DNA from 2 places in the Mesorhizobium sp. M1348 genome. Region 2 is predicted to be linked to the other one. Evidence: predicted binding sites of a transcription regulator. Region 2 holds the regulator's gene; the other holds the start of a gene.
The links. The regulator HrcA, encoded in region 2, represses chaperone genes, less so after heat shock. The targets are predictions, from matches to a motif close to GTTAGCACTCNCNNNNNGNGAGTGCTAAC.
Positions count from the first base shown of each region.

Region 1 (5,439 bases), on a different contig from region 2:
AATGCTGGCAGCGGCTCTGAGTGGCGCCGGTCTGGCGGTAATGCCCTGCATGTTGGCCGAAGCCGAACCGCGGATGGTGCGCCTTGCCCCCGACATTCTCGGCAACCATCCGGTGTCGCTCGTCTATCGCCGCGAAATCGGGGCGGAGGCGCCGGTGCGCGCCGTCATCCGCTTCGTTGCTACGGTCATCAAGGACCATGCCGTGCTGATCAGCGGCGAGACGCGGTAGGGGTCTGGTTCCGCGCTTGCGCGAGGTGCCGAGGATTGGCAGTCGTCACATGGGACGCTTGTCCGCGATCTTTTTCGGGTCGCGGCCTATCGTGCCGGCGTCGGCTTTCCTGTGCTTGTCGGCAAGCCTGCGAATGCGATCGAAGCGGCTTTCCTCGGCCACTTTGGTCTTCGCCGCCGCATTTGGCTTCGGGACGAATGCGATCATGGATCGATCTCCTTGCCGATGGTGCGCGCCGGGGAAGATACCCCGGCGGCTGTCTTTCAGGCTTGTTTCCGGCAGCGGCTGGTCAATAGCCCATGGCGCCGGTCGAAGCAGCGGCTTCCTTGGCCGAAACGTCGGTGATCATGGCTTCAGCAGTGATCAGGAGCGCGGCAATGGAGCCCGCGTCCTGCAGCGCCGTCCGCACCACCTTAGCGGGGTCGACGATGCCGGCCTTGATCATGTCGACATAGACCTCGTTCTGGGCATCGAAGCCCTGATTGTGGTCCTTGCTGCCGGCGAGCTTGCCGACGACGATCGAACCTTCGACGCCGGAATTCTCGGCAATCTGCCGGATCGGCGCTTCGAGCGCCCTCGACACGATCGAAATGCCCGCCGTCACATCGGCATTGGCTCCGGTCAGCCCGTTCAGCACAGCCTTGGCGCGCAGCAACGCGACGCCGCCGCCGGGAACGATGCCTTCTTCCACGGCGGCGCGCGTGGCATTCAGCGCATCGTCGATGCGGTCCTTCTTTTCCTTGACCTCGGATTCGGTGGCGCCGCCGACGCGGATGACGGCAACGCCGCCCGCCAGCTTGGCGAGACGTTCCTGCAGCTTCTCCTTGTCATAGTCGGAAGTGGTTTCCTCGATTTGCCCCTTGATCTGCTGGACGCGCGCCTGAATGGTGGTCTTCTCGCCGGCGCCGTCGATGATCGTGGTGGTGTCCTTCTCGATCAGCACGCGCTTGGCGCGGCCGAGCATGTCTATGGTGATGTTCTCCAGCTTGATGCCGAGATCCTCGGAAATCATCTGTCCGGCGGTGAGCACGGCGATGTCTTCCAGCATCGCCTTGCGGCGGTCACCGAAGCCAGGAGCCTTGACGGCCGCGACCTTGAGGCCGCCGCGCAGCTTGTTGACGACCAGCGTCGCCAGCGCTTCGCCCTCGACGTCCTCGGAGATGATCAACAGCGGCCTTCCGCTTTGCACCACGGCTTCGAGGATGGGCAGCAGCGCCTGCAGATTGCCGAGCTTCTTTTCGTGGATGAGCACGTAGGGGTCTTCCAGCTCGGCGCGCATTTTTTCGGCATTGGTGACGAAATAGGGCGAGAGATAGCCTCGGTCGAACTGCATGCCTTCGACGACGTCGAGTTCGGTTTCGGCGGTCTTGGCTTCCTCAACGGTGATGACGCCGTCATTGCCGACCTTGTCCATCGCCTTGGCGATCATGGCACCGACGCTGGTGTCGCCATTGGCGGCAATGGTGCCGACCTGCGCGATCTCGCCTGAGGACTTGACCTTCTTGGCGCGGGCCTGGATTTCCTTGACGACGGCGCTGACGGCAAGGTCGATGCCGCGCTTGAGGTCCATCGGGTTCATGCCGGCGGCGACGAATTTGGCGCCCTCGCGCAGGATGGAAGCGGCAAGCACTGTGGCGGTGGTGGTGCCGTCGCCGGCGAGGTCGTTGGTCTTCGAGGCCACTTCGCGCACCATCTGTGCGCCCATGTTCTCGAACTTGTCGGAAAGTTCGATTTCCTTGGCCACCGTCACCCCGTCCTTGGTGATGCGCGGCGCGCCATAGGCCTTGTCGATGATGACGTTGCGGCCTTTGGGGCCGAGTGTCACCTTGACGGCGTTGTTGAGGATTTCGACACCGCGCAGCATGCGGTCACGCGCGTCGGTGGAGAATTTGATTTCCTTGGCAGACATGATTTTTTTCCAGTTCGGTTGGTCGTGGCAAGACGCTTGCAGCGCGCCTGAATCAAAGCTTGGAGCATCCTTTGCGCGCCCGGCAGGGCGCGCGGCATTCCAATCAGGCGGCCTTCTTGGCAGCCACGGTCTTGTCGATGCCCATCTCGCTCTTGTCGATGATGCCCATGATGTCGGCCTCCTTCATGATCAGAAGGTCCTCGCCGTCTATCTTGACCTCGGTGCCGGACCATTTGCCGAACAGGATGAGGTCGCCGGCCTTGACGTCGAGCGCCATCAGCACGCCGCTTTCGTCCCGCGCGCCCGGCCCGACGGCGATCACTTCGCCTTCCTGCGGTTTCTCCTTGGCATTGTCGGGGATGATGATGCCGCCCTTGGATTTGGTGTCGCTTTCGGCGCGCCGAATGACGACGCGATCGTGGAGTGGCCGGAATTTCATGGGGACTCTTTCTGGGGCCGGCTTAGGCGGCCGCCCCTCTCTATAGGCGCTCTGGCACTCGATTGATAGGAGTGCCAAAAAATATTCATACGGCATGTCAAATATTGAATGTATTATTTTGCTAGGCCATCCCCCGGTGTTCGGGGCCTTGCCGAATATTAATGAAATTGAATTTCTGTCCTTGAACACCTATTTTACGGTGAAGCTCACATTCACGACTTTCGCTGCAAGGGAGATTTTACCGATGGCCGAAGGCAATCAGAACATCATGGAAAAAGCTCAGGCTCGCTTCATGGAAAATCAAAAGAAAACAGCGGAGCGGAACAAAGCAACTGCCGAATATCTCTCGGAGGCGAAGGCCAGGATGATCAAGACGGCGAAGCTGAGGGAATTGCGACTGGCCAAGGAAGAGGCGGATCGCGCGGCGGCAGCTCTGAATCCGGTCGCCCCAAAGAAGAAGCGGGCGGCGCGGACAGTCAAGCAGGCCGTATCCGCATCGACGGAGGCCAAATCATGAGCCTGACATTTCCCAATCCCAGCCGCAGCTACGACGAGGCAAGCAAACGCATCCGCTTCGTCGGCCATGACGGCATGTTCCAGATTTCGTTCTCTGTCGCAACCGATGCCATCTCCAAAGTGCAGCCGGGAACGGCGGCCTCGGAAGCTACCTATCTGGCGGCCTTCGACACGGCTTCCAGCTCAATCCACGATGTCGCCAGGAATGCCTATGCCCGCACCCGCAGGAGCATATATGTGCTGACTGCGGCCGATTTTCGCTAGATCCGTAGCGATCCGTTCACAAGACGCTTTCTTGGGGCTTCCGGTCCGCCTTCGCCCGCCGCGATGTCACGACTGTTCAGCCGATCGACCATCGCGCCCGCATCGCGCGTGTTCATGCCGACCATGGGTTGCTGCTTGAGCTCGACCCGCTGGCCGGTGAAGACGTCGAAGACGGTCCAGCTGTGAGGACGTTCCATACGCAGCGCGTAGCGGTTTGCCATCTTGGCGTCCTTTAGTTTCCGCCCGATCGATGAATGTCGCTCGGTCAGGCTTGGGCGACGAAGAATACTGCCGCCAGGACAAGCACCGTCCACAAAACGACGGACAGCTTCAGGGCCAGGCTACCGTGCGCCGAGAGCAGCTCCCGAGTGCGGTTGACCAAATTCTTGATGGTCATCGACATGGTCGGCGCCGCGATCGCGACCGGCCGCGCCCTGGCTCCAAGCTTTCCGAAAACAGGCAGCAGCGATGGCTCGCGCACGAAAACGACCTCGAATGTTTGGAAACCAGACATCTTCATAGCATCGTTCTTCGAACTCCCTGCATGCCAAATGAATTCGCCAGTTGGCATTGCCCTCAAGGGCGTTCGTGACGCGAAACGTCGCGGGTTGCAGGAGCAGGGCTTATTTCCGAGATCATGAAGGTTCATAATCCGCATGAGACGCGCTGATTCGCGCTTTGCCGGGATGCCGTCATGCAACGCAGCTACGCAGCCGGGAGGTCGACGCGACGGGCGAGGGGCAAGACAATGACCGCGCCGGCCGTCGAATTGCAGAGGGCCATATTCGAGGCAGTGAACGGCGATCCCGACCTGTCGGCGGCACTGGGCGATGCAAGATTGTTCGACCATGCGCCGGAAAATGTTGCGTTCCCCCACATGACCTTCGGTCGCACCAGCGTCTACGACTGGGCGACGGGGATGGAGAACGACGCCGAACAGTTGCTGACGTTGCATGTCTGGTCGAAATCCGAGGCCAGCAACGAAACCAACGACATCATGGACCTGGTCAGCACCCGCCTACGAGATGCGGCGCTCTCGCTTGGCGAGCATCGCCGCGTCCATCTCAAGCTCGAATTCGCCGAAGCCCGCTACGACGAGGACCTTTCGGCCCATCACGGGCTGCTGCGCTTCCGCGCCGAGATCAAGGACGAGGGCTGACCACCGGGCACTTTCCGCAAAATCGGGCAATTTTGTTCTTGCTTTGTGCCGGCAGCTATGCTACTAATTTGGATATGGTGCTGATTGGCCCCAGCGACCCGCCCCGAGGCGGGTTTTTTGTTTTCAGGTTCGGTTCGCCTGAACTGCCATCGGTTGCCTTGGGCCGGATGCTTCGTCCTCCCAAATGATCCTGCCCGCCAGATGATGCCGGTTGTCGGCGAAGGATTGGAGGGCTAGGTTAAACATTGGCGATTTCGCGGGCCGGGCGGCGAAATGGCAATCCGGTAATCTCGCGCTTCAGGGGTGTGGCGGGCATGCATTCAAGCGTTCACCGTTCATATCACGTTCAGCACCGGCGCGTTAGAACGCTGGCCATGAAAACCCTTCGCTCCCACTTCCGGACCGCGGCACTGGCGCTCTCAGTCGCCGGTCTGCTTGCGTCGCAAGCGATGGCGATCCCCGCTGTCGCGCCCGAGCAGCCCCAGCCGGTCGTCCTCGCCGCGTCCGACTGCTACGCGATCGGCCAGCAGGTGGCGGAGCAGAATGGCGGCACCTTGGCCAAGGCCTCGCAGTCGACACGCGGCGGCCAGCCGGTCTGCGTCATCGTCGTGCTCGTTCCGGGCAAGGACGGGCAGCGTCCCCGTCGCTCGGAGATCGTCGTTCCGCTGAACTGAACCGTGCCGTTTCCCAGTCTGCCGGAATCGGCCTATATCTGAACAGCTTCAACAGGCCTTCCGCATGCGCGTACTCGTCGTCGAAGATGACAAGGATCTCAACCGGCAGATCGGCGACGCGCTGGTCGATGCCGGCTATGTCGTCGACCGCGCTTTCGACGGCGAGGAAGGGCACTTTCTCGGCGACACCGAGCCCTACGATGCCGTAGTGCTCGACATCGGCCTGCCGCAGATGGACGGCATCAGCGT
Region 1 covers NZ_JAMYLH010000015.1:83,724-89,162, forward strand. The annotation lists gene NKH13_RS22820 (LysR family transcriptional regulator) at 1-229, shown strand, start outside; gene NKH13_RS22825 (hypothetical protein) at 275-436, opposite strand; gene groL (chaperonin GroEL) at 519-2,138, opposite strand; gene NKH13_RS22835 (co-chaperone GroES) at 2,242-2,577, opposite strand; gene NKH13_RS22840 (hypothetical protein) at 2,822-3,094, shown strand; gene NKH13_RS22845 (DUF1488 family protein) at 3,091-3,357, shown strand; gene NKH13_RS22850 (hypothetical protein) at 3,354-3,578, opposite strand; gene NKH13_RS22855 (hypothetical protein) at 3,623-3,871, opposite strand; gene NKH13_RS22860 (DUF3168 domain-containing protein) at 4,106-4,516, shown strand; gene NKH13_RS22865 (hypothetical protein) at 4,891-5,190, shown strand; gene NKH13_RS22870 (response regulator transcription factor) at 5,255-5,439, shown strand, end outside.
Region 1: a site for HrcA is predicted at 2,628-2,656, ahead of NKH13_RS22835 (co-chaperone GroES). Genes of this name have one in related genera too.

Region 2 (5,439 bases):
GTCAGGATCAGCTTGTAGCCCTTGGCGGCGGCGGCAAAGGCGAGCGCGATGCCGGTATTGCCCGAGGTCGGCTCGATCAGCGTGGTCTTGCCGGGCGTAATCCTGCCCGAAGCCTCCAATGCCTCGATCATCGACACGCCGATGCGGTCCTTGACCGAGGCGATCGGGTTGAAGAATTCGAGTTTGGCCAGCAGATTGGCGACGACACCCTTCTCCCTGGCGAATTTATCAAGCCGCACCAGCGGCGTGTCGCCGATCGTCTCGGTGATCGAATTGTAGATGCGGCCGCGGCCGGGCACGTGTGTGGGGGTGGCGGGCTTGTTCATTGATTTTCCTCCCAGAGGTCAAGCGGCATAGGATAGAGCCATCCACCGCGCAAGATAGGCTGTCGATCGAAAAATATCCGAGTGAAGTTCGTGCTGAATACCCCCGCCCTTGCAAGGCGTGACAATCCCTGGGCGGATTGGCGAAAGAGGTCTATTGGCGGGCGGCAATTGCCGCCGCCGCACCGACCATGAATCCGGCGGCGGTGCGGTTGAGTGCCCTCAGCGCCCGCGGCGACTTCAGGAACCAGCGCGCCTTGGCCGCCAGCGCCAGATAGGGCACCAGCACCACGAGCAGGACGACGATGGTGAGCGCGACAAGGATCCCGTAGTCGACCAGCGTGATCGCCTTCAGATCGACGATGGTCGGGGTGATGGCGAGATAGAAGATCATCGTCTTCGGATTGCCGAGCGTGACGGCAAGGCCGGCTACAAAGCTGGATGCCAAGCCGCCCTTGCCTTTCTTTGCCTCCACCGTTTCGGGCGTGATGCCGCTCGTCCAGAAACGCCAGCCAAGAAAAGCGAGGTAAGCGACGCCCAGCCATTTGATGGCCAGGAAGACCATGCCGAAAGTTTGTGCGACGAAAGCGAGGCCGAGCACCACGGCAGTCAAATAGGTCAGGTCGCCGAGCATCAGCCCGAACGACATGGCCAGCGACGAGCGGAAGCCGGAGCCCAGTGCACGCGCAACGAGCGCGGTGACGCCTGGGCCGGGGATGGCTGCGGCGATGCCGAGGGCGGCGCTGTAGGCGAGGAACCCGGTGAGCGTCATGATTCGCGCTTGTCGCACAATGTTGAAGTTGGGTGAATTCCCTCGGGCCGGATTCGATTGCGCCAGCGCAGCAGGCGACACCGCCGTTCAGGAGCGGCCGTCTTCGTAGGTAACGCGCCAGATGGTGCCGTTACCGTCCTCTGTGACGATCAGCGAGCCGTCCTTGGCCATCGCGACACCGACCGGGCGGCCCCAGACGGCGTCGTTCGAGATGACGAAGCCGGTCATGAAGTCCTCATACTCGCCGGTCGGCTTGCCATCCCTGAATTTGAGCCTCACCACCTTGTAGCCGGTCCTGGCGCCACGGTTCCACGAACCATGCATGGTGACGAAGGCGTCACCCTGATAATCCGCCGGGAAGTTCTTGCCGTCGTAGAAGGCTATGTTCATCGGCGCCGAATGCGCCTGCATCAATACATCGGGGACAGTGGCCTTGCCGGCCAGGTCTGCCCGCTCGCCCTGATGGCGCGGATCCTCGTTATTGCCGATGTAGTACCAAGGCCAACCATAGAATCCGCCGTCCTTGACCGCAGTTGCAAATTCGAACGGCACGTTGTCGCCGAGTTCGTCCCGCTCGTTGACGACGCACCACAATGCGCCGGTGGCGGGCTGCACCGTCATGCCCGTGCAGTTGCGCAGGCCGGTGGCGACAGTTCGGGGATTTTTCCCATCCGGGTCAAAGGCGAGCACATCTGCACGGCCTTCCTCGGAGCCCCACGTTGCGCCGAGCGGCTTTGATTTCGCCCACGCGTCGACGCCGCCATCGGGTTGCTTGTCCATGTCCTCGGCGACATTCGAGTCCGAGCCAACCGATAAAAAAAGCGTCTTGCCGTCAGGCGAGAAGGCGATGTCACGGGTCGAGTGACCGCCCGACGGGATTTTGGCGACAATGGTTTCTGGTTTAGCGGACGCCTTTAGGTCACCGTCGCGATAGGGGAAGCGGACGATGCTGTCGCTGCTTGCGACATAGACCCATTGCGGCTTGTCCCCTGGCGGATAGAAGGCGATGCCATATGGATAGTTGAGGCCCTTGGCGAAAATCGCTTTCTCGATGGGTTTGGCGCGGCCCTCGGCCAGACGGTAGACACGTATTTGGTCGGCATGGCCGTTGGCGATGAACAGGTCGCCGTTCGGAGCGACGCGAACGACGCGCGGATTATAGAGTCCGGAGGCGATTATTTCGGCCGAAAAGCCCGGCGGCAATTCTGGCTTGGCGCTTTCGGGCCGCTCCGTCACGCCGGCGCCGTTCGAAGCGGATTGGGCGGGATCGGCTGGCGGCATGTCTTGCGGCCCGATCAGGCGGCGGACGCCAGGCCTGTCGGCGTGCCAATCGCCAAAAGCGGCTTCGCCTTTGAGCACCTTCTGATCCGACTGCCGGGCGGATGCCGGTGTCGCGACAAGGAGAGCCGCGGCAATGGCCGCAAAGCCGCCAGATCGGGTCATCAACGTCCTCCGGGATTCGCCTCGAAGAGGACAAACGGGATCAGGCATTGGTCGTTCCAAGCGGTCGTCCGGAACACGAGGATTTGAAGCCGAACCCCTTCAGTTGCCAGAGGCGTAGAAATCGTCATCAAGGCGCTTTTCCAGCGCGACCAGATCGGCCGGCAGCGGCAGGCCCATGGCCCGCATCTCTTGCAGCTTCTCACGCAACTGCTCTTGCACCTCGTGCTGATCCTCAGGCTGATTGACCATTTCCTCGAGCAGCAGGCTAATCTGGGCCTTGAACGATTCCAGCGCCATTCTTTTTCTCCTTGCGGCAGGCCGCGGCGGCTCCTAGCGCAGCATGCGCGAAATCAGCTGCGCGGTATAGTCGACCATCGGTACTATGCGGGCATAGTTCAGCCGCGTCGGCCCGATGACGCCGAGCGCACCGACGACGCGCGCGTCCTTGTCGCGATAGGGTGCCACCACCAGCGAGGAGCCAGACAGCGAAAACAGCTTGTTTTCCGAACCGATGAAGATGCGCACCCCCGGACCTTCCTCGGCGAGGTCGAGGAGCTGGATCAGCCCATCCTGCGTCTCCAGATCCTCGAACAGATGCCGCAGCAATTCTATGTCGGCCTGGGCAGTGACGTTTTCCAGGAGATTGGCGCGGCCGCGCACGATAAGCCGCCCAGGCACGCCGCTTTCGGCGCCTGCCCAGACCGCCAGGCCCTTCTCGACCAGATCCTGCGACAGCGTGTCGAGGGCTGCCCTGGTCTCTTCCTTGATGCGTGCGATCTCGACCCGCGCCTCGGCCAGGGTGCGGCCGCGGATATGGGCGTTGAGGAAGTTGGAGGCTTCGTGCAATTGCGAGACGGTGATGCCGGCGGGCAGATCGATGACGCGATTTTCGACGTCGCCGTTCTGCGAGACGAGCACGGCCAGCGCCTTGGTCGGCTCGAGCTGGATGAATTCGATGTGCTTCAGCGCCACCTCGTTCTTGGCGGCGAGCACGAGGCCGGCGCCGCGCGACATGCCGGACAGCATCTGGCTGGCCTCGGTCAGCATATGCTCCAGCGTCGCGCCCGAGCCGGAGGCGCGCACCTGCGCCTCGATGGTGCGGCGCTCCTCGTCGGAGAGGTCACCGAGTTCCATGAAAGCATCGACGAAGAAACGCAGGCCTGCCTGGGTCGGCAGCCGGCCAGCCGAAATGTGCGGCGCATAGATCAGGCCGAGATGCTCAAGGTCGCTCATCACGTTGCGGATGGTGGCCGGCGACAGCGACGACGGCAGGATGCGCGACAGGCTGCGCGAACCGACCGGCTCGCCATCCTTCAAATAGGAATCGACGATGCGCCGAAAGATGTCGCGCGAACGCATGTCGAGCGATTGAAGCGCGGGCGATTGCAGCGCGTGCGACGGAAGCACGTGCGATTGCGAACCGGGATCGACTGCCTTGGTCATTCGAGCCAAAAACCTCCGGCCCGAAGATATAGACTTCCGCGGCGGCGGCGCAACCGGTCCATTTTCCTTTGCGCCTAGCGCCCCGTGCGGCTACAAGCCCGGCCAAGATTCCGAAGAAAGAAAGAAGCCTGAATGCGCCCTTCCAAACGCCAATTCGACGAAATGCGCCCCATCTCCTTCGAGCGCGGCGTCTCCAAGCATGCGGAAGGCTCGTGCCTGGTGAAGTTTGGCGACACGCATGTGCTGTGTACGGCCAGCCTGGAGGAAAAGGTGCCGGGCTGGATGCGCAATTCCGGCAAGGGCTGGGTGACGGCGGAATATGGCATGCTGCCGCGCTCGACCGGCGAGCGCATGCGCCGCGAGGCTTCGGCCGGCAAACAAGGCGGCCGCACGCTGGAAATCCAGCGGCTGATCGGCCGCTCCCTGCGCGCCGTGGTCGATCTGCAGGCGCTCGGCGAGCAGCAGATCACCGTCGACTGCGACGTGATCCAGGCCGACGGCGGCACGCGCACCGCTTCGATCACCGGCGGCTGGGTGGCGCTTTACGATTGCCTGCGCTGGATGGAAGTCCGCCAGATGGCGAGCCTTGGCAAGGTGCTGAAGGATCACGTTGCGGCGATCTCCTGCGGCATCCATGATGGCCAGCCGGTCATCGATCTCGACTACATCGAGGATTCCTCGGCCGGCACCGACGCCAATTTCGTCATGACCGGCAAGGGCGGTATCGTCGAGATCCAGGGCACGGCCGAGGGCGAGCCGTTCTCGGAAGAGCAGTTCGCGGCGCTGATGGTATTGGCCAAGAAGGGCATTCAGCGCCTGGTCAGCCTGCAGCAGATGGCCGTGGACTGATCTTCAGTTTATGACGATGAGGTTGACGATCCTGTGACCCCTTCCGCAATCCTGGAATCAGCACTCTACGTGACGGATCTTGCTGCCGCGGAACGGTTCTATTCGGGCGTGCTCGGGCTCGATCCGCTCGGCAAAGTCGACGGCAGGCATCTCTTCTTCCGCTGCGGCGACGGCGTGCTGCTCATCTTCAATGCCGAGGCGACCAAGGTGCCGCCGGCGTCCGATGCCAAGCTCAAAGTGCCGCCGCATGGCGCCGTCGGCGAGGGGCATCTTTGCTTCGCCGCAAGCGCGGATGAAATCCCGCGCTGGAAAGCCCATCTTGAGGCGAAGAAAATCGCCATCGAAAGCGAGTTCGAATGGCCGCAGGGCGGCCGCTCGATCTATATTCGCGACCCCTCGGGCAATTCGATCGAATTCGCCGAGCCAAGAATCTGGGGCATCTGATGCATTCGCCAACTGTTCACTCGCTTGACGGGCATAAGATCGTCGTCGCCAGCCATAACGCCGGCAAATTGCGGGAATTCGCCGATCTGATGGCGCCGTTCGGCATAGAAGCGAAGTCCGCCAAGGAATACGGCTTGCCGGAACCGGACGAGACCGGCAGCACTT
Region 2 covers NZ_JAMYLH010000003.1:368,758-374,196, forward strand. The annotation lists gene cysK (cysteine synthase A) at 1-326, opposite strand, end outside; gene NKH13_RS08830 (LysE family translocator) at 478-1,095, opposite strand; gene NKH13_RS08835 (PQQ-dependent sugar dehydrogenase) at 1,183-2,538, opposite strand; gene NKH13_RS08840 (hypothetical protein) at 2,638-2,835, opposite strand; gene hrcA (heat-inducible transcriptional repressor HrcA) at 2,869-3,981, opposite strand; gene rph (ribonuclease PH) at 4,114-4,830, shown strand; gene NKH13_RS08855 (VOC family protein) at 4,864-5,274, shown strand; gene rdgB (RdgB/HAM1 family non-canonical purine NTP pyrophosphatase) at 5,274-5,439, shown strand, end outside.